Thermus aquaticus: one gene and its partner. Each later gene encodes a partner of the first gene's protein in a complex. Links are inferred from orthologs where the notes say so. Each region holds a gene or a part of one and is shown in the gene's direction. Other genes may lie near its edges. The genes, in order: secA and secY.

What was found.
Region 2: the proteins of secA (region 1) and secY are in contact, whole or in part, in a crystal structure (PDB 3DIN), measured with the Thermotoga maritima proteins. The link is inferred for Thermus aquaticus from one-to-one orthologs. Residues at the interface, in WP_004082002.1 of Thermotoga maritima: Glu261, Ala262, Arg263, Lys300, Ala301, Arg302, Thr303, Ile304, Ile305, Leu323, Tyr324, Asp325, Pro326, Val329, Ser330, Tyr333, Ile336, Lys340, Phe345, Val349, Glu363, Phe364, Tyr374, Ser375, Gly376, Gly377, Glu393, Ile395, Thr482, Ser483; in WP_004081795.1 of Thermotoga maritima: Glu108, Gly109, Glu110, Glu111, Ala236, Glu237, Arg238, Arg239, Ile240, Thr241, Ile242, Gln243, Tyr244, Ala245, Arg246, Arg247, Val248, Thr249, Gly250, Arg251, Arg252, Val253, Tyr254, Gly256, Ala257, Ser258, Thr259, Tyr260, Leu261, Pro262.

What each region holds. Positions count from the first base shown.
Region 1 is NZ_LHCI01000106.1:2,025,703-2,042,388, reverse strand. What follows is about bases 7,358-10,948. They hold secA (preprotein translocase subunit SecA), read left to right. Parts: upstream 7,358-7,754; coding sequence 7,755-10,748; downstream 10,749-10,948. Other genes in these bases: BVI061214_RS11715 (YebC/PmpR family DNA-binding transcriptional regulator), read right to left, coding at 10,789-10,948; tsaD (tRNA (adenosine(37)-N6)-threonylcarbamoyltransferase complex transferase subunit TsaD), read left to right, coding at 7,358-7,716. In the rest of the region: BVI061214_RS11755 (zinc-ribbon domain-containing protein), read right to left, coding at 1-2,115; BVI061214_RS11750 (hypothetical protein), read right to left, coding at 2,117-2,527; BVI061214_RS11745 (DEAD/DEAH box helicase), read right to left, coding at 2,537-4,738; BVI061214_RS11740 (heavy-metal-associated domain-containing protein), read right to left, coding at 4,739-4,948; BVI061214_RS11735 (DUF1999 family protein), read right to left, coding at 4,953-5,378; BVI061214_RS11730 (vWA domain-containing protein), read right to left, coding at 5,386-6,696; more of tsaD, read left to right, coding at 6,748-7,357; more of BVI061214_RS11715, read right to left, coding at 10,949-11,523; BVI061214_RS11710 (cation:proton antiporter family protein), read right to left, coding at 11,510-13,045; BVI061214_RS11700 (BMP family lipoprotein), read left to right, coding at 13,822-14,946; BVI061214_RS11695 (ABC transporter ATP-binding protein), read left to right, coding at 15,003-16,493; BVI061214_RS11690 (hypothetical protein), read right to left, coding at 16,591-16,686. UniProt on the Escherichia coli protein: Required for protein export, interacts with the SecYEG preprotein conducting channel.
Region 2 is NZ_LHCI01000106.1:801,764-811,835, forward strand. What follows is about bases 7,102-9,944. They hold secY (preprotein translocase subunit SecY), read left to right. Parts: upstream 7,102-7,786; coding sequence 7,787-9,103; downstream 9,104-9,944. Other genes in these bases: rpsE (30S ribosomal protein S5), read left to right, coding at 7,102-7,154; rpmD (50S ribosomal protein L30), read left to right, coding at 7,154-7,336; rplO (50S ribosomal protein L15), read left to right, coding at 7,333-7,785; BVI061214_RS05450 (adenylate kinase), read left to right, coding at 9,112-9,666; map (type I methionyl aminopeptidase), read left to right, coding at 9,666-9,944. Outside these bases: rplD (50S ribosomal protein L4), read left to right, coding at 1-401; BVI061214_RS05355 (50S ribosomal protein L23), read left to right, coding at 398-688; rplB (50S ribosomal protein L2), read left to right, coding at 741-1,571; rpsS (30S ribosomal protein S19), read left to right, coding at 1,580-1,861; rplV (50S ribosomal protein L22), read left to right, coding at 1,864-2,205; rpsC (30S ribosomal protein S3), read left to right, coding at 2,195-2,914; rplP (50S ribosomal protein L16), read left to right, coding at 2,918-3,343; rpmC (50S ribosomal protein L29), read left to right, coding at 3,330-3,548; rpsQ (30S ribosomal protein S17), read left to right, coding at 3,541-3,858; rplN (50S ribosomal protein L14), read left to right, coding at 3,855-4,223; rplX (50S ribosomal protein L24), read left to right, coding at 4,223-4,555; rplE (50S ribosomal protein L5), read left to right, coding at 4,557-5,105; BVI061214_RS05410 (type Z 30S ribosomal protein S14), read left to right, coding at 5,113-5,298; rpsH (30S ribosomal protein S8), read left to right, coding at 5,366-5,782; rplF (50S ribosomal protein L6), read left to right, coding at 5,782-6,324; rplR (50S ribosomal protein L18), read left to right, coding at 6,333-6,671; and 2 more genes. UniProt on the Escherichia coli protein: The central subunit of the protein translocation channel SecYEG. Consists of two halves formed by TMs 1-5 and 6-10.

The sequences.
Region 1 (16,686 bases):
GGCCTCCTGGAAGAGGTCTTCGCGGAAGCGGCCCCTCACCGCCCAGGCGGTGAGCAAAGCCGCCGCCAGCCAGGGGTGGGGGGCCTTCCGGTAGGCGGCCTCGCCCTCGGCCAGGGCCTCCTGGAGGCGGCCCGTCTCCAGAAGAAGCCGGATTCGCGTGGCCTGGTGGCGGACCTGGGCCTCCAGGTCCCCCGGTTCGGCTTCCAGGAGGAGGGCCTCGGCCTCGGCGTGGCGGCCCAGGTCCATGAGGAGGCCCGCCTCCAGGCTTCGGCGGTGGAGGAGGAGGCTTTTGGGGGCCTGGGGAGGGAAGGGGGTGAGGACCTCGAGGGCCTTCAAGGGCTGGAAGCGCCGCCACAGGGCCCCGGCCGCCTGGAGCCTGGCCTTGGCCTCCTCCAGGGGGTAGGGCCTGAGCCCGGGGAGAAGGGGGAGGAGGTCCAGGGGGTCTTTGGCCTCCCGGAAGGCCGTGAGGACCGGGTCTTCGCGCCTGGGGCCCGCCTCGGCCTCGAGGGCCAGCCCCAGGGAGGCCAGGGCGTCCTGAAGCTCGGGCTTCAGGGCTTCCTCCAGGGCGGGGTCGGCCCTAAGGGCCTCCTGGTAGAGGGGGATGGCCTCCTCCGGATGGCCTTCCCGCCAGGCCTTCTGCGCCAGGAGGCGGAGGGTGAGGGCCGCCTGCCGCCCCTCGCCCGCCCGGTGGAGGTGCCGGGCCATGGGGAGGAGCTGGCCCCGCTTTTGGTAGAGCCTGGCCGCCTCCAGGTGCCAGGCCCGCTGGGTTTCGGCGGGCACGAGGCGGAGAGCGGCCTCGCCCACCTCCTCGAGGGGCCGGTTCCCCTCAAGGAGCCCTTCCCGAAAGAGCCTCTCCCGGGAAAAGGCTCCCACCAGGCCCGTTAGCGCCTCCTCGGGAACCTCCCCCAGAACCCCCCAGGCCAAAAGGGCCTGGCGCTCCCGGGAGGGGAGGGCGTCCAGGGCCGGCTGGAGGGCGAGGAGGAGGGGGACCTCGCCCCTTTTGAGGCCCAGGTGGGGGGAGAAGAGGGGCCTGCGGCTTTCCAAAAGGAGGAGGAGGTTGGGGAAGGGGTGGAGGAGGAGGCGCTCCAAGGTGAGGTCCGGGGCGTGGAGGTCCTTGAGGACCAGAAGGAGGGGCGCTTTCAGGGAGAGGAGGACCCGCCGCCAGGCCTCGAGGATGGCCCCCTCCAGGGCCTCCCGGCTCCAGCTGGGGCGGGGAAGGAGGCCCAGGCTGTAGCGCCAGGCGGTTTCCAGCTTAGGGGGTAGCCCCGCCTGGGCCAGGAGGACCTCCGGGCTTCCAAAGGCCTTCTCCACGGCCTCAAGAAGGGTAACCCGCAGGGGGGTTTCGGGGCCCATTCGCTCCAGGACCACGGCGGGGAAGGGGGGGTCCTCCAGGAACCTGTCCAGGAGGAGGCTTTTCCCACTCCCTGGAGGGCCCACCAGGTTGAGCCGGGCCGGAGGAGCCCGGAAGGTGTGGCGGAGGCGGGCGAGGAGGGCTTCACCCTCGGGGTCCAGCTCCAGGCGGACCTCCAGCAGCCGGTAGGCCTCCACCGGGCCCAGGCCCCGGGCCTCGAGGGGGCCCACGGCCTCCCCCCGGGCCCCCCGGGCCAGCTCCAGGGTGAGGCGGTCGGTGAGGACCTCCCCCGGCCTTCCCAGCTTGGAGAGCCGCTCGGCCAGGACCACGGGGGGGCCCAGGGCGGTGGGGTCCCCCGCCTGGCCGTCCCCCAGGGGGGTCCAGAGCACCTCCCCGCTGGCCACCCCCACCCGGGCGGGAAGGGGGGAGGCCCGGACCATGCCCAAGGCGGCTTCCAGGGCCCGCCAGGGCTCCCGGCCCCGGGCCCTGGGGGCCCCGAAGAGGACCAGAACCCCGTCGCCCAAAAACCGGTGGACGAAGCCCCCGTGCTCCCTAGCGATGCGGGCGGCCTCCTCCAGGACCCCCTGGAGGGCCTGGTAGGCGGCCTCGAGGCCCTCCCGGAAGCGCTGGCTGGAGCCCACCAGGTCAAAGAAGACCACGCTGACAAAGCGCCTCTCTGCGGACAGAAGCACCCCCAGGGCCCGGCCGCAGGCCATGCAGAACCGGGCCTCAGGGGGGTTTTTCTGGCCGCAGGCGCAGCGCATCTCACTCCCGGAAGAGCATCAGGGGGGGCCAGAGGTGGACCTGGGCCCGGCTGGGCAGGGGGGTTTCGCTGTAAAGGAGGAGGGGGATGGGCTCCTCCAGGAGGTAAAACCCCTCTCCCAGAGGCCTCGCCTTCCCCCCGATCCGGTAGGCGGGGCCCATGAGCTCCAAGAAGGCCTCACCCTCCCAAGGCTTCACCTCCCGGGCCACCCCGTGGAGGAGGGCCCGGACCCGGCCCGTGGGGGCCGGGGGAGCGCCCCGGTCAAAGGCGTAGAGGATGAACCCGCCCACGCCCACCTCCAGAAGGGGGCTTCCCCAGGGCTCGGGGAAGAGGTGGACTTCCACGGCGTGGGCCTGGAAGCGGGCGAAGAAGGTTTCCGGGCTTTCTTCCAAGGCGGTCCCCTCCTGGCTCATAGGAGGAGTTTAATGCACCACCCTGGGGGGGAGGGAGAGGACCAGGTTGGCGCAAAGCAGGAGGGCCGCCTTCTTGTCCAGGTACTGGTTGCCGTTGCCGCACTTGGGGGAGAGGATGCACCGGGGGCACCCTTCCTCGCAGGGGCAGGCCTTCAAAAGCTCCAAAGTGGCCCGAAGCCACTCGGGAAAGCGGCGGGCCGCCGCCCGGGCGCAGCCCACGCCCCCGGGGTAGCCGTCGTAGATGAAGACCGTGGGCCCCCCGCCCGAGGGGAGGGGACGGGGGTAAAAGGGGTAGGAAAGCCCCCCGATGTCCTGGCGCTCCGCCAGGACGAAAAGGGGCAGAAGGCCGATCATGGCGTGCTCCAGGGCGTGGATCCCCCCGGGGATCTGGTGGGGGGGGACCACCTCGGGGGGGTGGAACCAGAGGGCCTCGGTGGGGAAGGCGATCTCGGGCATGAGGAGGGGGACCTCCTCCAGGACGCTTCCCGTGAAGAAGCGCTTCTTCACATAGCCCACCACCCTTTCCCTGAGGACCACCCGGCCCACGTAGACCCCGTGGCCCACGGGCTCCCCCGAAAGGACCTCCAGGTCGCTCTCCGCCCTGGGCTCGGTGTAGTAGTCCTCGAGGGCCGGAAGAAGCCAGACCTCCCGCCTCTTTAGGTCCACGTTCCGCACCAAATAGCTTTCCCCCTGGTGCAGGTAGATGGCCCCCGGGTGGGCCTCCCAGTAGGCCTGGCGCTCGTCCAGATAGCCCAGGACCTCCCCCTCGGGACCCCTCAGGGTGAAGGTGGTCCCAAGCCCCCTCAGGGTGATCTCCCGGTGGGGGCGGCGCTTTTGGGTGTAGAGGCGGCCCTCCTTCTCCTTGAGCTCCGTAAGGGCCTCCTGGCAGAGAACCTCCTCCCGCCTAAGGGGCATCTCGTAGGCGGCGGCGTGGAGGTGGAGGGGGCAGAGGACGGGGTTCTTGGGGTCGGCGATGGCCTCCTCCGGAGGGGACTTGAGGAGGAGCTCGGGGCGGTGGAGGAAGTACTCGTCCAGGGGGTCCTCCCGGGGGATGAAGACCACCAGCGCCCGCCTCTCCCCCCGGCCCGCCCGTCCCGCCCGCTGCCAGAAGGCGGCCACGGAGCCCGGGTAGCCCACCAGGGCCACGGCGTCCAGCTCCCCGATGTCCACCCCCAGCTCCAGGGCGCTGGTGGAGACCAGGACCCGCACCTCCCCCCGCTTCAGGGCCTCCTCCAGCCGCCTCCGCTCCTTGGCCGTGTAGCCCGCCCGGTAGGGGCGCACCCCGGGGTGGGCGGCGTAGCGGGCGATGAGCTCGGCGCTTTTGCGGCTGTTGGCGAAGACCAGGCCCTTAAGCCCCTCGTCGGCCAGGGCCCGGGCCAGGTAGGCGGCTTCCAGGAGGGGGCTTCGCCGCCTTTCCCCCTTTGGGTCCAAAGGCTTAGGCAGAAGGACCAGAAGCTCCCTTTCCGAGCGGGCCACCTCTTCTTTTAGCTCCACGAAGGGAAGGCCGGTGAGGGCCTCGGCGTGCTCCTTGGGGTTCTTGATGGTGGCGCTGGCGGCGATGACCTGGGGGTTTGCCCCGTAGTGGCGGGCCAGGCGCAGGAGGCGGAAGAGGACCAGGGCCACGTGGGTGCCGAAGACTCCCCGGTAGGCGTGGAGCTCGTCCAGGACCAGGTAGCGGAGCCGGGAGAGGAAGGAGGCCCACTCCCCGTGCCGGGGGAGGAGGCCAAAGTGGAGCATGTCGGGGTTGGAGAGGAGGACGAGGCCCTCCTCCCGGGCCTTCCGCCTTAAGGGGCTTGGGGTGTCCCCGTCGTAGGGGAAGACCCCGGGGATTTCCAGGGCCTTGGCCATGGCCTTGAGGCGCCTCAGCTGGTCGTGGGCCAGGGCCTTGGTGGGGAAGAGGAGGAGGCTGGTTTCCCCTTCCAAAGCCGCCTTCAGCACGGGAGCCTGGAAGACCAGGCTCTTGCCGGCGGCGGTGGAGTAGGCCATAACCAGGTTCTTCCCCTCTTCCAAAACCTCCAGGGCCCGCTTCTGGTGGGCGAAGGGGACGAGGCCCAGGGCTTCCAGAACCCCGGCGAAGCTTCCCCGGTAGGGGGCGGGCTTTGGGGGCGCTTTGGGGATGGTCCTGGCGAAGACCAGGCGGCCCCGAAACTCCTCCAAAGACTCCAGCCACTCCCGGTAGCTGGAAAACCCCTTCAGGGCCTCGGGCAACATCTAAAGCATCCCCGCCAAAAACCCCTCTTCGCGGATGGTGCGGATCAGGTCCATGACCGTGAGGCTCTGGGGGTCGTAGGTGACCTGGAGCTGGGCGGGGCCCGTGGCCTGGGCCTCCTCCACCCCTTCTAGAGCCCTCAGGGCCTTCAGGATGCGGTCCATCCCCTCCGGGGTGGGCTCCCCGCGGATGCCGATGAGGACGCGGTTCATGCCCCTATTCTAAGACCCCCCGCCTCTCGCCCCTGGCCCCCCGGCTTCCCAGGACCCTTACGCAAAGGACCAGAGGCCCCACGGCGAAGCCCTCTTCCAGAAGGGCCCGTTCCAGGGCCTTCCGGCTTGGGTCCAGGTGGAGGGCCACCTCGTAGACCCCGGCATCGTAGGCGCTCTTGACCACCGCCCTCAGGAGGCCCTGTAAGACCTCCTCGCCCTCCCCCTCTATACGGGTGATGAGGACCGTGGTGGCCTCCCCCTGCCAGACCGCCTGGGCCAGGGCGAAGCCCAGGGGCCTTTCCCCCTCCTCCGCCAGGAAGGAGTGGCCGGTGCGGGCGAAAAAGCGGAGGGCCCCAAGGCTTAGGGGCCTTTCCCCCGCCACCTGGTTGAGGCGGTCCAGGTCTTCCTCGGTGAAGGGGCGAAAGCGCATGGGCCCATTATCGCCTGAAGAGGAGGGCCTCGAGGAGGAGCACCAGGGCGGCCAGGAGGGCCAGGTACCGGCCCGCGCCTCCTTGGCCTTTGGGGAGGAAGCTCTTTTCGGGCGTGGGGAGGAGGGTCTCTTCCGGGGCCAGGAGGCCCACCTTCACCTCCCGGTAGGGCCTGAGGAAGTTGTAGACCAGGAGGGGGAAGAAGGGCCGGTCCTGCAGGGCGGAAAGGGACGGCAGGTAAAGGCCCCCTTCGGTGAAGTAGAGGAGGCCCACCCCCTCTTCCCCCTCGGCCAAGGCGCGCCAGGGGCCTTGGGGCCTTGGGGGCGGGGGGAGGCGCTCCCCCAGGAGGGCCACGCCCTCCAGAAGGGGGTGGGGGGCGGTGAGGAGGACGGGGGTGGGGCTTCCCCCGGAAGGGGCCAGGTAGAGGCTGGGCCTGGCGGGGGGGCCTTCCGGGACCCCGATGCGCACCTGGACCTCCTCCCCAGGGGCGGCGCCCAGCAGGCGGAAAAGCCGCTCCAGGGCGGGAAGCATCGGGTAGTCCACCCCCAGGCGCCTCAGGGCCAGGCCGGCCTCGTCGTCCAGGGGGAGGGCGTCTTGGCCCAAAAGGCGGGCGGTGAAGGGGGTGGGGAGGCCCGGGAGGGGGGCGAACCCCCTGGGGGGGACCTGGACCTCCCAAACCTTCCCCCCCGCCTCCACACGGGCCAGGAAGGCGCGGTTTGCGCTATTCCCCAGGGCCAGAAACCCCGGGGCCACGGCCACGAGGCCCAGATTCTCCCTGGGGCTTCCCACCCCCAGGTAGCCCTCGGCCCCGGGCGGGGGCGGGCCGTCGGTGGCCACCACCACCGGGGCCTTGAGGCGCCTCCTCCCCAGGGCCATGGCCCCTTCCAGGTCCGCCCCTTTGTCCCCCGCCTCCAGGGCGAGAAGCCTTGGCCGGAGGGCCACCCCGGGGGCGGGGCCAAAGGCCTCCGGGCGCTCCCCGGCCCGCACCAAGACCGCCTCCGGGGCCCTTTCCAGAAGGGGCAGGAGCCTCTCCTTGGCCAGGTCCAGCCGGGTCTTCCCGCCTTCGTCGGCGGCCATGCTGGCGGAGGCGTCCACCACCAGGACCAAAGGAGGGGGGGCCAGGGGGGGGTCCTCGAGGGCCAGCACCATGAGGGCGGCCGAGAGGAGCAGGAGGAAAAGCCTCAGGTCCAGCCGGGGCCTAAAGCGCCGGGCCCTTCCCTTCCGCCAAAGCCACACCCCCGCCCAGGGCCTGGCCCTGGGGGCCCGCCTCCGGTAGAGGAGGTAGGTGAGGAGGAGGACGGGGAGGAGGAGCCAGAGCACCTTCCCTTGAGCCTAGCCGCCCTTGGGGGGTTTTGCTAGAGTGCGGGGAGGATGTGGGTCCTGGGCGTAGACACCTCCTGCGACGACACCGGGGTAGGCCTGGTGCAAGACGGCCAGGTGGTGGTGAACCTGGTCCAGAGCCAGACCCTCCACGAGGCCTATGGCGGCGTGGTGCCGGAGCTGGCGAGCCGGGAGCACCTCAAGGTCCTCCCCCGCCTCACCCAGGAGGCCCTGAGGCGGGCGGGGATCGGCCCCAAGGACCTGGACCTGATCGCCGCCACCCGCGGGCCCGGCCTGATCGGGGCCCTCCTGGTGGGCTACACCTTCGCCAAGGGCCTGGCCTGGGCCCTCACGCGCCCCTTCTACGCCATCCACCACCTGGAGGGCCACATCGCCGCCGCCTGGCCCGAGGGCCTCAAGCCCCCCTTCCTGGCCCTGGTGGCCTCGGGGGGGCACACCCACCTCTACGAGGTCCTGGACCTGGGGCGCTACCGCCTCCTCGGGGCCACCCGGGACGACGCCGCCGGGGAGGCCTTTGACAAGGTGGCGCGGCTTCTTGGCCTCGGCTTTCCCGGGGGGCCGGAGATTGAGCGCCTGGCCAAGGAGGCGGAGGAGCCTGTTTCCTTTCCCCTCCCCCTCAAGGACCAGGAGGGGTACGAGTTCAGCTTCTCCGGCCTCAAGACCAAGGCCCTGCAGCTCTTGGAAAAGGGCCTTCCCAAGCCGGGGCTCGCCCGGGGCTTCCAGGAGGCGGCCATCGGGCACCTGGCCCAGGTGGTCCTGAGGGCGGCCCGGGACACGGGGCACCGGGTCCTCCTGGTGGCCGGAGGGGTGGCGGCCAACCAGGTCCTCCAGGCCCGCTTCAAGGAGGCGGGGTTGGAGGTCCACTTCCCCCCCAAGGGGCTTTCCCAGGACAACGGGGCCATGATCGCCCTGGCCGCCTGGCGGCGCTTCCAGGCGGGCCTCCCCCCAAGCCCCCTCTCCTTGGGGGCCACCGCCTACTGGCCCCTCGAGGCCCCCTGAAGGGTTTCTCATCCAAGCGGGGTACAATCGGGCTTAGGATGCTGGCCCTCATACGGAAGCTTTTTGACAACAACGAGCGGGAGATCGCCCGCTACTACAAGCAGGTCGTGGAGCTCACCAACCGCCTCGAGGCCGAGGTGGAGAAGATCGCCGACCTGGCCGCCGCCTACCGGGAGCTTAAGGAGAAGCACCAGCAGGGCGCCAGCCTGGACGAGCTTCTGCCCATGGCCTTCGCCCTCACCCGGGAGTCCGCCAAGCGCTACCTGGGCATGCGCCACTTTGACGTGCAGCTCATCGGCGGGGCGGTCCTCCACGAGGGCAAGATCGCCGAGATGAAGACCGGGGAGGGGAAGACCCTGGTGGCTACCCTAGCCGTGGCCCTCAACGCCCTCACCGGCAAGGGCGTCCACGTGGTCACGGTCAACGACTACCTGGCTCGGCGGGACGCCGAGTGGATGGGGCCCGTTTACCGGGGCCTGGGCCTTTCCGTGGGGGTCATCCAGCATAGCTCCACCCCCGAGGAGCGCCGCAAGGCCTACCTCTGCGACGTCACCTACGTCACCAACTCCGAGCTGGGCTTTGACTACCTGCGGGACAACATGGCCATCAGCCCGGACCAGCTGGTCCTGCGCCACGACACCCCTCTCCACTACGCCATCATTGACGAGGTAGACTCCATCCTCATTGACGAGGCCCGCACGCCTCTCATCATCAGCGGCCCCGCCGAAAAGGCCACCGACATGTACTACAAGATGGCGGAGATCGCCAAGAAGCTGGAAAGGGGCCTGCCGCCGGAGCCCGGGGTGCGCAAGGAGCCCACGGGGGACTACACCGTTGAGGAGAAGAACCGCTCCGTCCACCTGACCCTGCAGGGCATCGCCAAGGCGGAGAAGCTCCTTGGGGTGGAGGGGCTTTTCAGCCCGGAGAACATGGAGCTGGCCCACATGCTGATCCAGGCCATCCGGGCCAAGGAGCTCTACCACCGGGACCGGGACTACATCGTCCAGGACGGCCAGGTCATCATCGTGGACGAGTTCACCGGCCGCCTCATGCCGGGGAGGCGCTATGGGGAGGGCCTCCACCAGGCCATTGAGGCCAAGGAGGGGGTCAAGATTGAGCGGGAGAACCAGACCCTGGCCACCATCACCTACCAGAACTTCTTCCGCCTCTACGAGAAGCGGGCCGGGATGACGGGCACCGCCAAGACCGAGGAGAAGGAGTTCCAGGAGATCTACGGCATGGACGTGGTGGTGGTGCCCACCAACCGCCCCATGATCCGCCAGGACTTCCCCGACGTGGTTTACCGCACGGAGAAGGGGAAGTTCTATGCCGTGGTGGAGGAGATCGCCGAGAAGTACGAGCGGGGCCAGCCCGTGCTGGTGGGCACCATCAGCATTGAGAAGTCGGAGAGGCTCTCCCAGATGCTCAGGGAGCCCCGCCTCTACTTCCCCCGGCTGGAGATGCGGGTGGAGCTCCTAAAAAAGGCCAGCGCCAAGCAGCAGGGGGAGGCCTGGGACCGCCTGAGGAAGCTCTTGGAGAGGCCCACGGCCCTCAAGGACGAGGACCTGGCCCCCTTTGAGGAGCTCATCCCCAGGAAGGGGAACCTGCGCACGGCCTGGGAGGGCCTGAAGCGGGCGGTGCACACCCTGGCCATCCTGCGCCAGGGCATCCCCCACCAGGTGCTAAACGCCAAGCACCACGCCAAGGAGGCGGAGATCGTGGCCCAGGCGGGCCGCTCCAAGACCGTCACCATCGCCACCAACATGGCGGGGCGGGGCACGGACATCAAGCTGGGGGGGAACCCCGAATACCTGGCCGCCTCCCTCCTGGAGAAGGAGGGGTTTGACCGCTACGAGTGGAAGGTGGAGCTCTTCATCAAGAAGATGGTGGCGGGGCATGAGGAGGAGGCCCGGGCCCTAGCCCAGGAGCTTGGGGTGCGGGAAGAGCTTATAGAGAGGATCCGCCAGATCCGGGAGGAGTGCAAGGCTGACGAGGAGCGGGTGCGGAGCCTGGGAGGGCTTTTCATCCTGGGCACCGAGCGGCACGAGTCCCGGCGCATTGACAACCAGCTAAGGGGCCGGGCCGGGCGCCAGGGGGACCCGGGGGGAAGCCGCTTTTACGTCTCCTTTGACGACGACCTCATGCGCCTCTTCGCCTCGGACCGGGTCATCGCCATGTTGGACCGCATGGGCTTTGACGACTCCGAGCCCATTGAGCACCCCATGGTGAGCCGCTCCATAGAGCGGGCCCAGAAGCGGGTGGAGGACCGCAACTTCGCCATCCGCAAGCAGCTTTTGCAGTTTGACGACGTGATGGCCCGCCAGCGGGAGGTCATCTACGCCCAGCGCCGCCTAATCCTCCTGGGTAAGGACGAGGAGGTGAAGGAGGCCGCGTTGGGGATGGTGGAGGAGACGGTGGCCTCCGTGGCGGAGAACTTCTTAAACCCCCAGGTCCACCCCGAGGACTGGGACCTCGAGGGCCTGAAGACCGCCCTTCTGGACGTGGTGCCCCAGCTTGCGGACTTCCCCTTTGAGGAGCTTAGGGGGCTGAAGCCGGACGAGGGGGTGGAGCGCCTGGTGGAGGCGGCCCTCAAGGCCTACGAGGCCCGGGAGGCGGAGCTCTCCCCTCCGCTGATGCGGGCCGTGGAGCGCTTCGTGATCCTCAACGTGGTGGACTCGGCCTGGAAGGAGCACCTCCACAACCTGGACGTGCTGCGGCAGGGCATCTTCCTCAGGGGCTACGGCCAGAAGGACCCCTTCCAGGAGTACAAGATTGAGGCCACCCGCCTCTTCAACGAGATGGTGAGCTTCATCAAAACCGAGGTGGCCAAGTTCCTCTTCCGCCTCAAGGTGGAGGCCGAGCCCGTGCGGCCCGCGCGAGAGGCCCCTTACGTGCCCGTGCCGGAGCCCAGGCCTCAGGCGGAAGGGTTCACCGAGCGGAAGCGGCCCACCACGCCTCCGCCCCAGCCGGGCCTTTCCCGGGCGGAGCGCCGCCGGCTTATGCGGGAGGAGAAGAAGCGCAAGAAGGGGTAGCCCCCCAGGGTCCCCATCCTGGCGCAAGCCAGGACGGGGATTAGGCCTCCACCTGGAGGCTTTCGGGGTCCAGGTTGGTGTAGACGTTCTGCACGTCGTCCAGGTCCTCGAGGGCCTCCACCAGCCGCAGGACCTTGGCCGCCTCCTCGGGGGGAAGGGCCACCACGTTCTGGGGACGCTGGATGACCTCGGCGTCCTCCACCCGGATGCCCCGGGCCTTCAGGGCCTCGGCGATGCGGAAGACCTCGCCGGGCTCGGTGTAGATGGTGAGGCTTTCCCCTTCCTCCTCGAGGTCCAGGGCCCCCAGCTCAATGGCGGCCTCCTGGGCGGCCTCGGTGTTCTCCGAGACGATGACCCCCCGCTTCTCAAACTGCCAGGCCACGCTCCCGGAGGTGCCCAAAGAGCCCCCGTACTTGCCGAAGACGTGGCGCACCTCGCCGGCGGTGCGGTTGCGGTTGTCGGTGAGGGCGTAAACCAAGACGGCCACGCCCCCCGGGGCGTACCCCTCGTAGACGATCTCCTCGTACTGCTCGGCGCCCTCGCCGCCTCCTTGGAGCTTGGCGAGAAGGCGCTCAATGTTCTCCATGGGCACGTCGTCGGCCCGGGCGGCCTCAATGGCGTTGCGTAGCTGGACGTTGGCCTCGGGGTAGGGGCTTCCCCCCGCCCGGGCGGCCGCTTGGATGGCCCGGAGGTGCTTGGAGATGATCTTGCCGCGCTTCAGGTCGTTGGCGGCCTTTTTGCGTTTGATCTGCGCCCACTTGCTATGACCGGCCATGGCTCACCCCATCCATTATAGCCAGTTCCTCCAGAACCCTTTCCGCCAGGCGCTCCCCCGCCTCGCGCAAGGGGTGGAAGAGGAGGTCCACGCCGGCGGCCTTCAGGGCGGGGTCCTCCTCCAGGTGGAAGCTGGTGGCGGCCACCAGGCCCCCGAAGCCCCGCTCCTTGATCCAGCGGGCGGCGAGGAGCTTGGCCTCCAGGTCGGGCAGGGCCAGGACCACCGCCTTGAGCCCCGAGAGGTCCAGCCTCTCCCAAAGCTCCGGGTCCTCGGCGTCGCCGTAGAGGACCCTCCGGCCCTTGGCCCGGTGGCGCTCCACCTTCTCCGGGTCGGCGTCCAGGCCCACGGGCCTTTCCCCCCTCGCCTCCAGGATCCGGTAGACGGCCCCTCCGGTGCGGCCCATACCGACGATGAGGGCCGTGGCCCCGTCCAGGCCTTGGGGCTCCTGGTCGGGGTGGGGGCCTCGGCGCTCCAGGCGGAGGAGGAGGGGCTCCAAACGGCGGTAAAGGGAGTGGCTGTGGCGGGCCGGGGGGGCCGAGAGCACCATGGAAAGGGCCACCGTCAGGGCCAGGGTGGCCAGGCCCAGGGGCAGAAGCCCCGCCCGCTCCAGGGCCACGCCCACGATCAGGGCGAACTCCGAGTAGTTACCCAGATAGACCCCGGCCACGAAGCCCGTGCGGGCCCGGAGGCCCAGGAGGAGGAAGAGGAGGAAGAAGAGGGGGGCCTTGAGGAGGGAGAGGAGGAGAAGCCCAAAGAGAGGCCCCACCTCCACGTCCGCCAGGCCCTGCTTCATGCCGATCTCCAGGAAGAAGGCCACCAAAAAGGCCTCCTTGAGGCTCCAGAGGGCCTTGGCCATCTCCGCCCCCTTGGCGTGGCCCGAGAGGAGGGCCCCCATGAAGAGGGCCCCCAGCTCGGGGGAAAGCCCGAGCTGGCGGAAGCCCTCCCCGCCCAGGAGGGCCAGGCCCAGGCCGAAGAGGACCAGGAGCTCGTCGTGGCCGCTTTTTTCCAGGAGCCAGGCCAAAAGGAAGCGCAGGAGGGGAAAGAAGAGGAGGAGGAGGGCCCAGGGGCTCACCGCCTTGGCCCCGTAGAGGGCGAGAAGGCCCACGGCCACCAGGTCCTGCAGGATGAGGATGCCGATGGCCAGCCGGCCGTGGTAGGCGGTGAGCTCCCTTTTGTCCTCCAGGAGCTTGAGGACCATGACGGTGCTAGAGAAGCCCAGGGCCAGGGCCAGAGGGAAAAGCCCCACGAGGGGCAGGGCCAGAAGGCTGAAGAGGAGGAGGGAAAGCCCTCCCACGCCCAGGACCCGGGCCTCGAGGAGGTCCTTGAGCCTGAGCTTCAGGCCCACGCTGAAGAGGAGGAGGAGAACCCCCATCTCGGCGGCGTGGGCCAAGAACTCGGTCTCCCGGAAGCCCAGGGTGTGCAGGCCAAAGCCCGCCCCCAAATACCCCACCAGGGGGGGGAGGCCCAGGCGGTTAGCCAGGAGGCCGAGGGCGAAGGCGGCGGCCACCCAGAGGGCCTCCATGCCCCAAGGGTAGCATAACCCAAGTTGCTACCTACCCCCTGGGCCAGAAAAAATAGTGGCCGCTATGCTTTCGCGCACCATAGCGGCCTTTTGCATCATAGACGACGCCCTCCAGGCAATGGGCCACAAGGACGAGCCCCAGACCAAGGTTCCCTCCAGCGTCATCCTTACCCTCGCCATACTCGCCGCCATGGAACTCGGTGGCAAGCACAACAAAGCCCTGGCCCTCGCCAAAGACCTGAACCTCTTCACCCACGTCCCCTCCCCAAGCCGCTTCAACCGCAGGCTCCACGCCCTCTACCCCCTCTACCCCCTCTACCCCCTCTTCCTGCCCCTCCTTCACCTCCTCTCCCAGGTCTGGAAGAACCTCCACCAGGCCCAGGCCTACGCCTTGGACACCTTCCCCCTCCCCGCCTGCGGGAACATCCGCGCACCCCGCTCCCGACTACGCTGCTTTCCCGTCAGGGAAACACCTGGAGGACCTGCTTCGGGAGGCGCAGGGGATCGTTCCCATGGTCATCCGCAGGGGGAACAGTCGGCGGTATGTGCCCTGGTTGCAGTACCTGGCCATCGTGGGGCGGAGGGTGGTGGAGAATGTGAGGGGCATGTTGCACGCCATGTTTCCCCGGCGCATTCACGCCGTGACCCAAGAGGGCTTCGTCATCAAGGTGCTCTCCTTCGTCTTGGCCCACAACCTGAAGCTTCTAACTCAGGAAATGGCTTAGGTAGCAACTTGGGTTATAATAGCCCCCGGCGAAGAGCCATGGGAGGTGGAGATGAAACGGGTTTTGACGCTTATCGCGGTGCTGGCCCTGGGCCTGAGCCTGGCCCAGGTTCGGGTAGGGATCGCCTTTGACGCCGGCGGCAAGTTTGACCGCTCCTTCAACCAGTCCGCCTGGGAAGGGGCGCAGAAGGCGGCCAAGGAGCTCGGGGTCAAGCTCTTTGACTTTGAGCCCGCCGACCCCTCCCAGGTGGGGCAGGGCATCCGCACCTTCGCCGAGGAGGGGTTTGACCTGGTGATCGGCGTGGGCTTCGCCAACGAGCCCGCCATCACCGCCACCGCCAAGGAGTTCCCCAAGGTGAAGTTCGCCGTCATTGACGCCGTGCCCGGGGAAGGGAAGCTACCCAACGCCGTGGGCCTGGTCTTCCGCGAGCACGAGGGGAGCTTCCTGGTGGGCTACATCGCCGGCAAGATGACCCGCACCGGGGTGGTGGGCTTCATCGGCGGCATGGACATCCCCCTCATCCACAAGTTTGAGGCGGGCTTCCGGGCCGGGGCCGAGTACGCCTTCAGGGAGGACAAGATCCAGGGCAGGGTCCTGGTGGGTTACGTGGGCAACACCCCCGCCGCCTGGAACGACCCCGCCAAGGCCAAGGAGATCGCCGCCAGCCAGGTGCGCCAGGGGGCCGACATCATCTACGCCGCTGCCGGCGGCTCGGGCCTGGGCCTCATTGACTACGTGAAGCAGGCCAAGTGCCTCAGGGAGGGGGGCAACGTCAGGTTCGTCCGCAAGGCCGACCCCTACGCCAAGGTGCCCAAGTACGCCGACTACGAGAGGGCTTGTGGCAAGGACGGCACCAAGGCCACACCCCTCTTTTTCATCGGCGTGGACGCCAACCAGAACTACCTGGGGGACACCGACAACAACCCCGCCACCCTGAACCACGGCCTCACCTCCATGCTGAAGCGGGTGGACGTGGCCACCTACGAGGTCATCAAGAGCGTGGTGCAGAAGACTTTCAAGGGCGGGGTCAGGGAGTTCGGCCTCGCCAACAACGGGGTGGGCTACGCCCTGGACCAGTACAACAAGGCCCTGATCCCCGCAGGCGTGGTCAGCAAGCTGGAACTCCTGAAGCAGCAGATCATCAAGGGCCAGATCAAGGTTCCTGAGAAGCGCTAGCGCTTTGGCCAGGCCGGGGGCCTAGGGGTCCCCGGCCTTTGCCTTATACTTCAGCCGTGTCTAAGGCGCTTCTCCTTAGGGACATCACCAAGCGCTTCCCCCTGGTCCTGGCCAACGATCGCATCAGCCTGGACCTGGAGTGGGGGGAGGTGCTGGCCTTGGTGGGGGAAAACGGGGCGGGCAAGTCCACCCTGATGAAGATCGTCTACGGCCTCCAGCCGGCGGACGAGGGGGAGATGTGGGTGGACGGGAAGCCCTACAAACCCAGAAGCCCCCAGGATGCCATCCGGGCGGGGATCGGCATGGTGCACCAGCACTTCATGCTGGTGGAGCCCTTCACGGTGCTGGAGAACCTGGTCCTGGGCCTGGAGCCGGGAAGCTCCCTCTTCCTGAACCTGGAGATGGCCCGGGAAAAGGCCCAGAGGCTCATGGAGGAGCTGGGCTTCCAGGTGCCCTTGGACGAGAAGGTAGAGAACCTCCCCGTGGGCCTGCAACAGCGGGTAGAGATCCTCAAGGCCCTCTACCGGGAGGCCCGGATCCTGATCCTGGACGAGCCCACCGCCGTACTCACCCCCCAGGAGGCCGAGGAGCTTTTCCGCTTCCTCAGGACCTACGTGGCCAAGGGGAACGCCGTCATCTTCATCAGCCACAAGCTCAAGGAGGTCCTGGAGGTCTCGGACCGCATCACCGTGGTCCGGGACGGCAGGGTGGTGGGCACGGTGAAAACCCGGGAAACCTCGGTGGAGGCCCTGGCCCGGATGATGGTGGGCCGGGAGGTGGTCCTCAGGGTGGAAAAGGGCCCCGCCAGGCCGAAAGAGGTGGTCCTGGAGGTGGAGGGCCTCGAGGCCCCGCCCCGCCTCAAGGGGGTGAGCTTCAGCGTGCGGGCTGGGGAGATCGTGGGCATCGCCGGCGTGGAGGGCAACGGCCAGACGGAGCTGGTGGAAGCCCTCACCGGGCTCCGCCGCTACCGGGGGGTGGCCCGCTACCTGGGCAAGCCCCTTCCCTCCTCGGCCCGGGAGGTGCGGGCGCTTCTGGTGAGCCACATCCCCGAAGACCGCCTAGCCCGGGGCCTGGTCCTGGACTTCTCCGTCAGGGAGAACGCCATCCTAGGGGACCAGCACCGCCCTCCCTTCCGGGGCTTCCTGGGCTTCCTGGACGAAGGCGCCATGGAGGCCCACGCCAGGGCCCTGGTGGAGGAGTTTGACGTCCGCCCCCGCTCAACCGAGCTCTCCGCCAGGCGCTTCTCCGGGGGCAACCAGCAGAAGATCGTGGTGGGGCGCGAGCTCCTCAGAGGCCCCAGGCTCCTCATCGCCGCCCAGCCCACCCGGGGCGTAGACGTGGGGGCCATTGAGTTCATCCACAAGGAGCTGGTGGCGGCCCGGGACCAGGGCCTGGCGGTGCTTCTGGTCTCCGCCGACCTCTCCGAGATCCTGGCCCTCTCCGACCGCATCCTGGTCATGTACGGGGGCCGGATCATGGGGGAGCTCACCCCCCAGGAGGCCACGGAGGAGCGCCTGGGCCTCTTGATGGCAGGTATCTCCGCCTAAGTGCCCGCGCTTTGTTGCGCACCATGGGGTGCCCAAGTCGGGGCTGGGGAAGGGTTTTTTGGGGCCCCCACCGCGGCGAAAGCCGCGGTGGGGTACTTTAGTCGCGGAACTCCCCCTGGACCCCGAAGAGGACCACCACCTCCCCCGTCCTCAGGCTGTAGCGGACCCTTTCCCCCCGCACGAACCCCTTCTC
Region 2 (10,072 bases), 1.2 Mb from region 1 along the record:
TCGGGGCCCCCATCTTCGTGGGCGGCGGCACGGTCTTCGGCCCCAAGCCCCGGGACTATAGCTACACCCTGCCCAAAAAGGTCCGGAAGGCGGGCCTGGCCATGGCCGTGGCCGACCGGGCTAAGGAGGGGAAGCTCCTTCTGGTGGAGGCCTTCCTTGGGGTTCAGGGCAAGACCAGGGAGTTTCTGGCCTGGGCCAAGGAGGTGGGCTTGGACGGTTCCGAGACCGTTCTCCTGGTCACGGCCGACGAGGCCGTGCGCCGGGCCGCCCGCAACCTGCCCTGGGTGGTAACCCTGGCCCCCGAGGGCCTCAACGTCTACGACATCCTGCGCACTGGGCGCCTGGTCATGGACCTGAAGGCCTGGGAGGTCTTCCAGGAGCGCCTGGGAGGTGAGGCATGAAGACGGCCTACGACGTGATCCTGGCCCCCGTGCTCTCGGAGAAGGCCTACGCGGGCTTTGCCGCGGGCAAGTACACCTTCTGGGTTCACCCCAAGGCCACCAAGACCGAGATCAAGAACGCCGTGGAGGCGGCCTTCAAGGTCAAGGTGGTGGGGGTCAACACCATGAACGTTCGGGGCAAGAAGAAGCGCCTGGGCCGCTACCTGGGCAAGCGCCCTGACCGCAAGAAAGCCATCGTGCAGGTGGCCGCCGGGCAGAGGATTGAGGCCCTGGAGGGCCTCATCTAAACCCCGCCGGGAAAGGGAGCCTGGCCCTGATCCGGCAAGGGAGGAAAGAGGAATGGCAGTCAAGAAGTTCAAACCCTACACGCCTAGCCGCCGCTTCATGACGGTGGCGGACTTCTCCGAGATCACCAAGACCGAGCCGGAGAAGTCCCTGGTCAAGCCCCTGAAGAAGACGGGGGGGCGCAACAACCAGGGCCGCATCACTGTGCGCTTCCGCGGAGGCGGCCACAAGCGCCTCTACCGCATCATTGACTTCAAGCGCTGGGACAAGGCCGGCATCCCCGCTAAGGTGGCGGCCATTGAGTACGACCCCAACCGCTCCGCCCGCATCGCCCTCCTCCACTACGCCGACGGGGAGAAGCGCTACATCATCGCCCCCGAGGGGCTTCAGGTGGGGCAGCAGGTGGTGGCGGGGCCCGATGCGCCCATCAGCGTGGGCAACGCCCTTCCTTTGCGCTTCATCCCCGTGGGTACCGTGGTCCACGCCGTGGAGCTGGAGCCCAAAAAGGGGGCCAAGCTGGCCCGCTCCGCCGGCACCAGCGCCCAGATCCAGGGCCGGGAAGGGGACTACGTGATCCTGCGCCTGCCCTCGGGGGAGCTGAGGAAGGTGCACGGGGAGTGCTACGCCGCCATCGGGGCCGTGGGCAACGCCGACCACAAGAACATCGTCCTGGGCAAGGCGGGCCGCACCCGCTGGCTAGGCCGGAAGCCCCACGTGCGGGGCGCCGCCATGAACCCGGTGGACCACCCCCACGGCGGCGGCGAGGGCCGGGCGCCCCGGGGCCGTCCCCCGGCCTCCCCCTGGGGCTGGCAGACCAAGGGCCTCAAGACCAGGAAGCGGCGCAAGCCTTCCAGCCGCTTCATCATCGCCCGGCGGAAGAGGTGAGGTGAGCCATGCCGCGTAGCTTGAAGAAGGGCGTTTTCGTAGACGATCACCTCTTGGAGAAGGTGCGGGAGCTGAACGCCAAGGGGGAGAAGCGGCTCATCAAGACCTGGAGCCGCCGCTCCACCATCGTGCCGGAGATGGTGGGCCACACCATCGCGGTTTACAACGGCAAGCAGCACGTGCCCGTGTACATCACCGAGAACATGGTGGGGCACAAGCTGGGTGAGTTCGCGCCCACCCGCACCTACCGGGGGCACGGCAAAGAGGCCAAGGCCACCAAGAAGAAGTAGCCATGGAAGCGAAAGCCATTGCCCGTTACGTGCGCATCGCCCCCAGGAAGGTCCGCCTGGTGGTGGACCTGATCCGGGGGAAGAGCCTCGAGGAGGCCCGCGCCATCCTGCGCTACACCAACAAGCGGGGGGCCTACCACGTGGCCAAGGTGCTAGAGTCCGCCGCGGCCAACGCCGTCAACAACCACGACATGCTGGAGGATCGCCTCTTCGTCAAGGCGGCCTTCGTGGACGAGGGGCCCGCCCTGAAGCGGGTGCTTCCCCGGGCCCGGGGCCGGGCGGACATCGTGAAGAAGAAGACCAGCCACATCACCATCATTCTGGGGGAAAAGCATGGGAAATAAGATCCACCCCATCGGATTCCGGCTTGGCATCACCCGGGACTGGGAGTCCCGCTGGTATGCGGGCAAGAAGCAGTACCGCCACCTCCTTCTGGAGGACCTGCAGATCCGCGACTACCTGACCAAGGAGCTCTACCCGGCCGGCCTAGCCCGCGTGGACATTGAGCGGGCCGCCGACAACGTGGCGGTGAGCGTCCACGTGGCCAAGCCCGGCGTGGTGATCGGCCGGGGCGGGGAGAAGATCAAGGTCCTGCGGGACGCCCTTGCCAAGCTGACCGGGAAAAACGTGGCCCTGAACGTCCAGGAGATCCACAACCCCAACCTCTCGGCCCCCCTGGTGGCCCAGCGGGTGGCGGAGCAGATTGAGCGCCGCTTCGCCGTGCGGCGGGCCATCAAGCAGGCGGTCCAGCGGGTCATGGAGTCCGGGGCCAAGGGGGCCAAGGTCATCGTATCCGGGCGCATCGGCGGGGCGGAGCAGGCCCGCACCGAGTGGGCCGCGGAGGGGCGGGTTCCCCTGCAGACCCTCCGTGCTAACATAGACTACGGCTTTGCCCTGGCCCGCACCACCTACGGGGTGCTGGGGGTGAAGGCGTACGTCTTCCTGGGCGAGGTGATCGGCGGCCAGAAGGTGAAGGGGCGTCCCGAGGCCCCCAAGGCCGAGGAGCGCCCCCGCCGCCGCCGCCCCGCCGTGCGCGTGAAGAAGGAGGAGTAGGCCATGCTGATGCCCAGGCGCATGAAGTACCGGAAGCAACAGCGCGGCCGCCTGAAGGGCGCCACCAAGGGGGGCGACTACGTGGCCTTCGGGGACTTTGGCCTGGTGGCCATGGAGCCCGCCTGGATCACCGCCCAGCAGATTGAGGCCGCCCGTGTGGCCATGGTGCGCCACTTCCGCCGCGGCGGGAAGATCTTCATCCGCATCTTCCCCGACAAGCCCTACACCAAGAAGCCCCTCGAGGTGCGCATGGGTAAGGGCAAGGGCAACGTGGAGGGGTACGTGGCCGTGGTCAAGCCGGGCCGGGTGATGTTTGAGGTGGCGGGGGTCACGGAGGAGCAGGCCCTCGAGGCCCTGCGCATCGCCGGCCACAAGCTCCCCATCAAGACCAAGATCGTGCGGAGGGACGCTTACGATGAAGCTCAGTGAGATCCGCAAAGAGCTTTCGGAGGCCCGCAAGCTCTCCCTTGTGGAGCTGGAAAAGCTCATCCGGCAGAAGAAGCGGGAGCTCATGGAGCTCCGCTTCCAGGCCTCCATCGGCCAGCTTTCCCAGAACCACAGGATCCGGGAGACCCGGCGCTCCATCGCCCGTCTTCTGACGGTCTGGAACGAGAAGAGGAGGCAGAATGCCTAAGAAGGTGCTGACCGGGGTGGTGGTGAGCGACAAGATGCAGAAGACCGTGACGGTCTTGGTGGAGCGCCAGTTCCCCCACCCCCTTTACGGCAAGGTCATCAAGCGCTCCAAAAAGTACCTGGCCCATGACCCCGAGGAGCGGTACAAGGTGGGGGACGTGGTGGAGATCATAGAGGCCCGCCCCATCTCCAAGCGCAAGCGATTCCGGGTCCTGCGCTTGGTGGAAGAGGGGCGGCTGGACCTGGTGGAGAAGTACCTGGTACGCCGCCAGAACTACGCTAGCCTTTCCAAGCGGGGAGGTAAGGCATGATCCAGCCCCAGACCTACCTGGAGGTGGCCGACAACACCGGGGCCCGCAAGATCATGTGCATCCGGGTCCTCAAGGGCTCCAACGCCAAGTACGCCACGGTGGGGGACGTGATCGTGGCCAGCGTCAAGGAGGCCATCCCCCGCGGCGCCGTGAAGGAGGGCGACGTGGTCAAGGCGGTGGTGGTGCGCACCAAGAAAGAGGTCAAGCGGCCCGACGGCTCCGCCATCCGCTTTGACGACAACGCCGCCGTCATCATCAACAACCAGTTGGAGCCCCGCGGCACCCGCGTCTTCGGCCCGGTGGCCCGCGAGCTCCGGGAGAAGGGCTTCATGAAGATCGTCTCCCTGGCTCCGGAGGTGCTCTGATGCAGGCCAAGGTGCACGTGAAGAAGGGGGACACCGTCCTGGTGGCCTCCGGCAAGTACAAGGGCCGGGTGGGCAAGGTGAAGGCCGTCCTGCCCCGGAAGATGGCCGTGATCGTGGAGGGGGTCAACCTGGTCAAGAAGGCGGTCCGCCCTAGCCCCAAGCACCCCCAGGGCGGGTTCGTGGAGCAGGAGGCGCCTCTACACGCCTCCAAGGTGCGGCCCATCTGCCCGGCCTGCGGCAAGCCCACCCGGGTGCGCAAGAAGTTCCTGGAGGACGGGCGCAAGATCCGGGCCTGCGCCAAGTGCGGCGGGTCCTTGGACGTGGAGGAGTAAGATGCCCCTGGACGTTGCCCTGAAGAAGAAGTACTACGACGAGGTCAGGCCGGAACTCATCCGCCGCTTCGGCTACCAGAACATCTGGGAGGTGCCGCGGCTGGAGAAGGTGGTCATCAACCAGGGCCTGGGCGAGGCCAAGGAGGACGCCCGCATCCTGGAGAAGGCCAGCAAGGAGCTGGCCCTCATCGCCGGCCAAAAGCCCGCCATCACCCGGGCCAAGAAGTCCATCTCCAACTTCAAGCTCCGCAAGGGGATGCCCATCGGTCTCCGGGTCACCCTCCGGGGCGACCGGATGTGGATCTTCCTGGAGAAGCTCCTCTCCGTGGCCCTTCCCCGCATCCGCGACTTCCGCGGCCTCAACCCCAACAGCTTTGACGGCCGGGGCAACTACAACCTGGGCCTGAAGGAGCAGCTCATCTTCCCCGAGATCACCTACGACATGGTGGACGCTCCGCGGGGCATGGACATCGCGGTGGTGACCACCGCCAAGACCGACGAGGAGGCCAAGGCCCTCCTGGAGCTTCTGGGCTTCCCCTTCCGCAAGTGAGGCGAGCATGGCGAGAAAAGCGCTGATTGAGAAGGCCAAAAGGACCCCCAAGTTCAAGGTGCGGGCCTACACCCGTTGCGTGCGTTGCGGGCGGGCCAGGAGCGTCTACCGCTACTTCGGTCTTTGCCGCATCTGCCTCCGGGAACTGGCCCACAAGGGGCAGCTCCCGGGGGTGAAGAAGGCCAGCTGGTAGGCCGTGGCCGGTCGGGGGGCTTCCCTCGAGACCGCATGGTTCAGGAAGAGGTAAAAGGAGAGAGGAAATGCTGACGGACCCCATCGCCGACATGCTGACCCGGATCAGGAACGCCACCCGGGTCTACAAGGAGAGCACCGAGGTGCCCGCCTCGCGCTTCAAGGAGGAGATCCTGAAGATCCTGGCGCGGGAAGGGTTCATCAAGGGGTATGAGCGGGTGGAGGTGGACGGCAAGCCCTACTTGCGCATCCACCTCAAGTACGGCCCCAGGCGGCAGGGCCCGGACCCCCGCCCCGAGCAGGTCATCAAGCACATCCGCCGCATCAGCCGGCCCGGGCGGCGGGTCTACGTGGGGGTCAAGGAGATCCCCCGGGTGCGCCGGGGCCTGGGGATCGCCATTCTCTCCACGCCCAAGGGGGTGCTGACGGACCGGGAGGCCCGGAAGTTGGGCGTGGGCGGCGAGCTCATCTGCGAGGTGTGGTGATGTCTAGGATCGGCAGGCTTCCCATTCCCGTGCCCAAGGGGGTTCAGGTGCAGGTCTCCCCAGGGCTTGTGAAGGTCAAGGGCCCCAAGGGGGAGCTTTCGGTCCCCGTTTCCCCGGAGCTCAAGGTGGTGGTGGAGGAAAACGTGGTGCGGGTGGAGCGCCCCTCCGATGAGCGCCGCCACAGAAGCCTCCACGGGCTCACCCGCACCCTGATCGCCAACGCCGTCAAGGGAGTCTCCGAGGGGTACGTCAAGGAGCTCCTCATCAAGGGCATCGGCTACAGGGCCCGTCTGGTGGGCCGCTCCATTGAGCTCACGGTGGGCTTTAGCCACCCCGTGGTGGTGGAGCCCCCGGAGGGCATCACCTTTGAGGTGCCCGAGCCCACCCGGATCCGCGTTCTGGGCATTGACAAGCAGAAGGTGGGGCAGGTGGCCGCCGACATCCGGGCCATCAAGAAGCCCAGCGCTTACCACGAGAAGGGCATCTACTACGCTGACGAGCCTGTCCGCCTCAAGCCCGGCAAGGCCGGGGCCAAGAAGTAGGGGGAAGCATGGCACGGCTAACCGCTTACGAGCGCCGCAAGTTCCGGGTGCGCAACCGGGTTAAGAGGACCGGGAGGCTTCGCCTTTCCGTTTTCCGGAGCCTCAAACACATCTACGCGCAGATCATTGACGACGAGAAGGGCGAGACCCTGGTGGCCGAGTCCAGCCTGGCCCTGAAGCTCAAGGGCAACAAGACCGAGGTGGCCCGGAAGGTGGGCCTGGCCCTGGCGGAGAAGGCCATCGCCAAGGGGATCAAGCAGGTGGCCTTTGACCGCGGCCCCTACAAGTACCACGGCCGGGTCAAGGCCCTGGCCGAGGGGGCCCGGGAGGGGGGCCTCGAGTTCTAAGGAGGAACCATGCCCGAGACCGATTTTGAGGAGAAGATGATCCTGGTGCGGCGCACCGCCAAGACCTACCAGGGCGGCCGCCGCTTCCGCTTCGGCGCCCTGGTGGTGGTGGGGGACCGCCAGGGGCGGGTGGGCCTGGGCCTGGGCAAGGCCAAGGAGGTGCCCCTGGCGGTGCAGAAGGCGGGGTACTACGCCCGCCGCAACATGGTGGAGGTGCCCATCCAGAACGGCACCATCCCCCACGAGGTTGAGGTGGAGTTCGGGGCCTCCAAGATCCTCCTGAAGCCCGCCGCTCCCGGTACGGGCGTGATCGCTGGGGCGGTGCCCCGGGCCATCCTGGAGCTGGCGGGGATCACCGACATCCTCACCAAGGAGCTGGGGAGCCGCAACCCTATCAACATCGCCTACGCCACCATGGAGGCCCTGCGCCAACTCCAGACCAAGGAGGACGTCAAGCGCCTCAGGAAGGCTAAGGAGGAGTGATGGCCAGGCTCAAGGTGAAGCTGGTAAAGAGCCCCATCGGCTACCCCAAGGACCAGAAGGCGGCCCTCAAGGCCCTGGGGTTTAGAAGGCTCCAGCAGGAGAAACTGCTGGAGGACACGCCGGCCATCCGCGGCAACATCCGCAAGGTGGCCCACCTTCTTCAGGTGGAGGTGGTGGAATGAAGCTTTCCGATCTCAAGCCCAATCCAGGAGCCAACAAGAAGCGCAAGCGGGTGGGCCGGGGCCCCGGCTCTGGCCACGGCAAGACGGCCACCCGGGGCCACAAGGGCCAGAAGTCCCGCTCCGGCGGCCTCAAGGACCCCCGCCGCTTTGAGGGCGGGCGCTCCACCACCCTGATGCGCCTGCCCAAGCGGGGCATGCAGGGCCAGGTTCCCGGGGAGATCAAAAGGCCCAGGTACCAGGGGGTGAACCTCGAGGCCCTGGCCCGGTTTGAGGGGGAGGTGACCCCCGAGCTTCTGGTCCAGGCGGGCCTCCTCAAGAAGGGCTACCGCCTGAAGATCCTGGGGGACGGCGAGGCCAAGCCCCTCAAGGTGGTGGCCCACGCCTTTTCCAAGAGCGCCCTGGAGAAGCTGAAGGCCGCGGGCGGCGAGGCCGTCCTTCTGGAGGCCTAAGATGCTGAAGGCCTTCCGGAGCGCCCTCCAGATCCCCGAGCTGCGCCAGCGCATCCTCTTCACCCTCCTGGTCCTGGCCGCCTACCGCTTGGGGGCCTTCATCCCCACCCCGGGGGTAGACCTGGACAAGATCCAGGAGTTCCTGCGCACCACCCAGGGCGGGGTGTTCGGCATCATCAACCTCTTCTCTGGGGGCAACTTTGAGCGCTTCTCCATCTTCGCCCTGGGCATCATGCCCTACATCACCGCGGCCATCGTCATGCAGCTTTTGGTTAACATCGTGCCGGCGCTGGAGAAGCTTTCCAAAGAAGGGGAGGAGGGCCGCCGCATCATCACGCAGTACACCCGCATCGGCGGCATCGCTCTGGGGGCCTTCCAGGGCTTCTTCCTGGCCACAGCCTTCCTGGGGGCTGAGGGGGGCAGGTTCCTCCTCCCCGGCTGGTCCCCGGGGCCCTTCTTCTGGCTGGTGGTGGTGGTCACCCAGGTGGCGGGCATCGCCCTCCTCCTCTGGATGGCGGAGCGCATCACCGAGTACGGCATCGGCAACGGCGCCAGCATGATCATCTTCGCCGGGATCGTGGTGGAGTGGCTTCCCCAGCTGGTGCGCACCATAGGCCTCATCCGCACCGGGGAGGTGAACCTGGTGGCCTTCCTCTTCTTCCTGGCCTTCATCGTGCTGGCCTTCGCCGGCATGGCGGCGGTGCAGCAGGCGGAGCGGCGGATCCCCGTCCAGTACGCCCGCAAGGTGGTGGGGCGCAGGGTCTACGGAGGGCAGGCCACCTACATCCCCATCAAGCTGAACGCCGCCGGGGTGATCCCCATCGTCTTCGCCGCCGCCATCCTGCAGATCCCCATCTTCCTTGCCGCCCCCTTCCAGGACAACGCCGTGCTCCAGGCCATCGCCAACTTCTTCAACCCCACCCGCCTTTCCGGCCTCCTCATAGAGGTGGTCCTCATCGTCCTCTTCACCTACGTCTACACGGCGGTGCAGTTTGACCCTAAGCGCATCGCCGAGTCCTTGCGGGAGTACGGGGGCTTCATCCCCGGCATCCGCCCTGGGGAGCCCACGGTGAAGTTCCTGGAGCACATCGTCTCCCGGCTCACCCTCTGGGGGGCCCTCTTCCTGGGCTTGGTGGCCGCTTTGCCCCAGATCATCCAGAACCTGACCGGGGTCCAGAGCATCGCCTTCTCGGGCATCGGCCTCCTGATCGTGGTGGGGGTGGCCCTGGACACGCTTAGGCAGATAGAGAGCCAGCTCATGTTGAGGAACTACGAGGGCTTTCTCTCCAAGGGCCGCATCCGCGGCCGCACGCGCTAGGAGGAGGCATGGGGGAAGCGGTGATCTTCTTGGGGCCGCCGGGGGCGGGCAAGGGTACCCAGGCGGCGCGGCTGGCCGAGGAGCTTTCCTTCAAAAAGCTCTCCACCGGCGACATCCTCCGGGACCATGTGGCCCGGGGCACGCCCCTGGGACTCCAGGTGAAGCCCATCATGGACCGGGGGGACCTGGTGCCCGACGACCTGATCCTGGCCCTGATCCGGGAGGAGCTTTCCGACCGGGTCATCTTTGACGGCTTCCCCAGGACCATCCCCCAGGCGGAGGCCCTGGACCGCCTCCTGGAGGAGACGGGGACCAGGCTTCTTGGGGTGGTTCTGGTGGAGGTGCCGGAGGAGGAGCTCCTCCGCCGCATGCTGAAGCGGGCGGAGCTGGAGGGGCGCTCCGACGACAACGAGGAGACCATCCGCCGCCGCCTCCAGGTCTACCGGGAGAAGACCGAGCCCCTCATCCAGTACTATGAGAAGACGGGCGCCCTGAGGCGGGTGGACGGCCTTGGCACCCCCGACGAGGTCTACGCCCGCATCCGGGCCGCGCTGGGAATCTGATGGCCATCAAGCTGAAAAGCCCCTGGGAGATTGAGCGCATGCGGGAGGCGGGCGCCCTCCTCACCGAGGTGGTGGAGGAGGTGGCCCGCCACGTGGAGCCCGGCATCACCACCAAAGAGCTGGACCGGATCGCCTACGAGGCCATCAGGAAGCGCAAGGCCAAGCCCGCCTTCCTGGGCCTTTACGGCTTTCCCGCCACGCTCTGCACCTCGGTCAACGAGGTGGTGGTCCACGGCATCCCCTCGGAGAAGCCCCTCCAGGAGGGGGACATCCTCTCCGTGGACGTGGGCCTCATCTACGGGGGCTTCGCCGCCGACATGGCCCGCACCTTTCCCGTAGGCAGGGTCTCCCCCGAGGCGGAAAGGCTTATCAAGGACACGGAGGCCGCCTTCTGGGAGGGGATGAA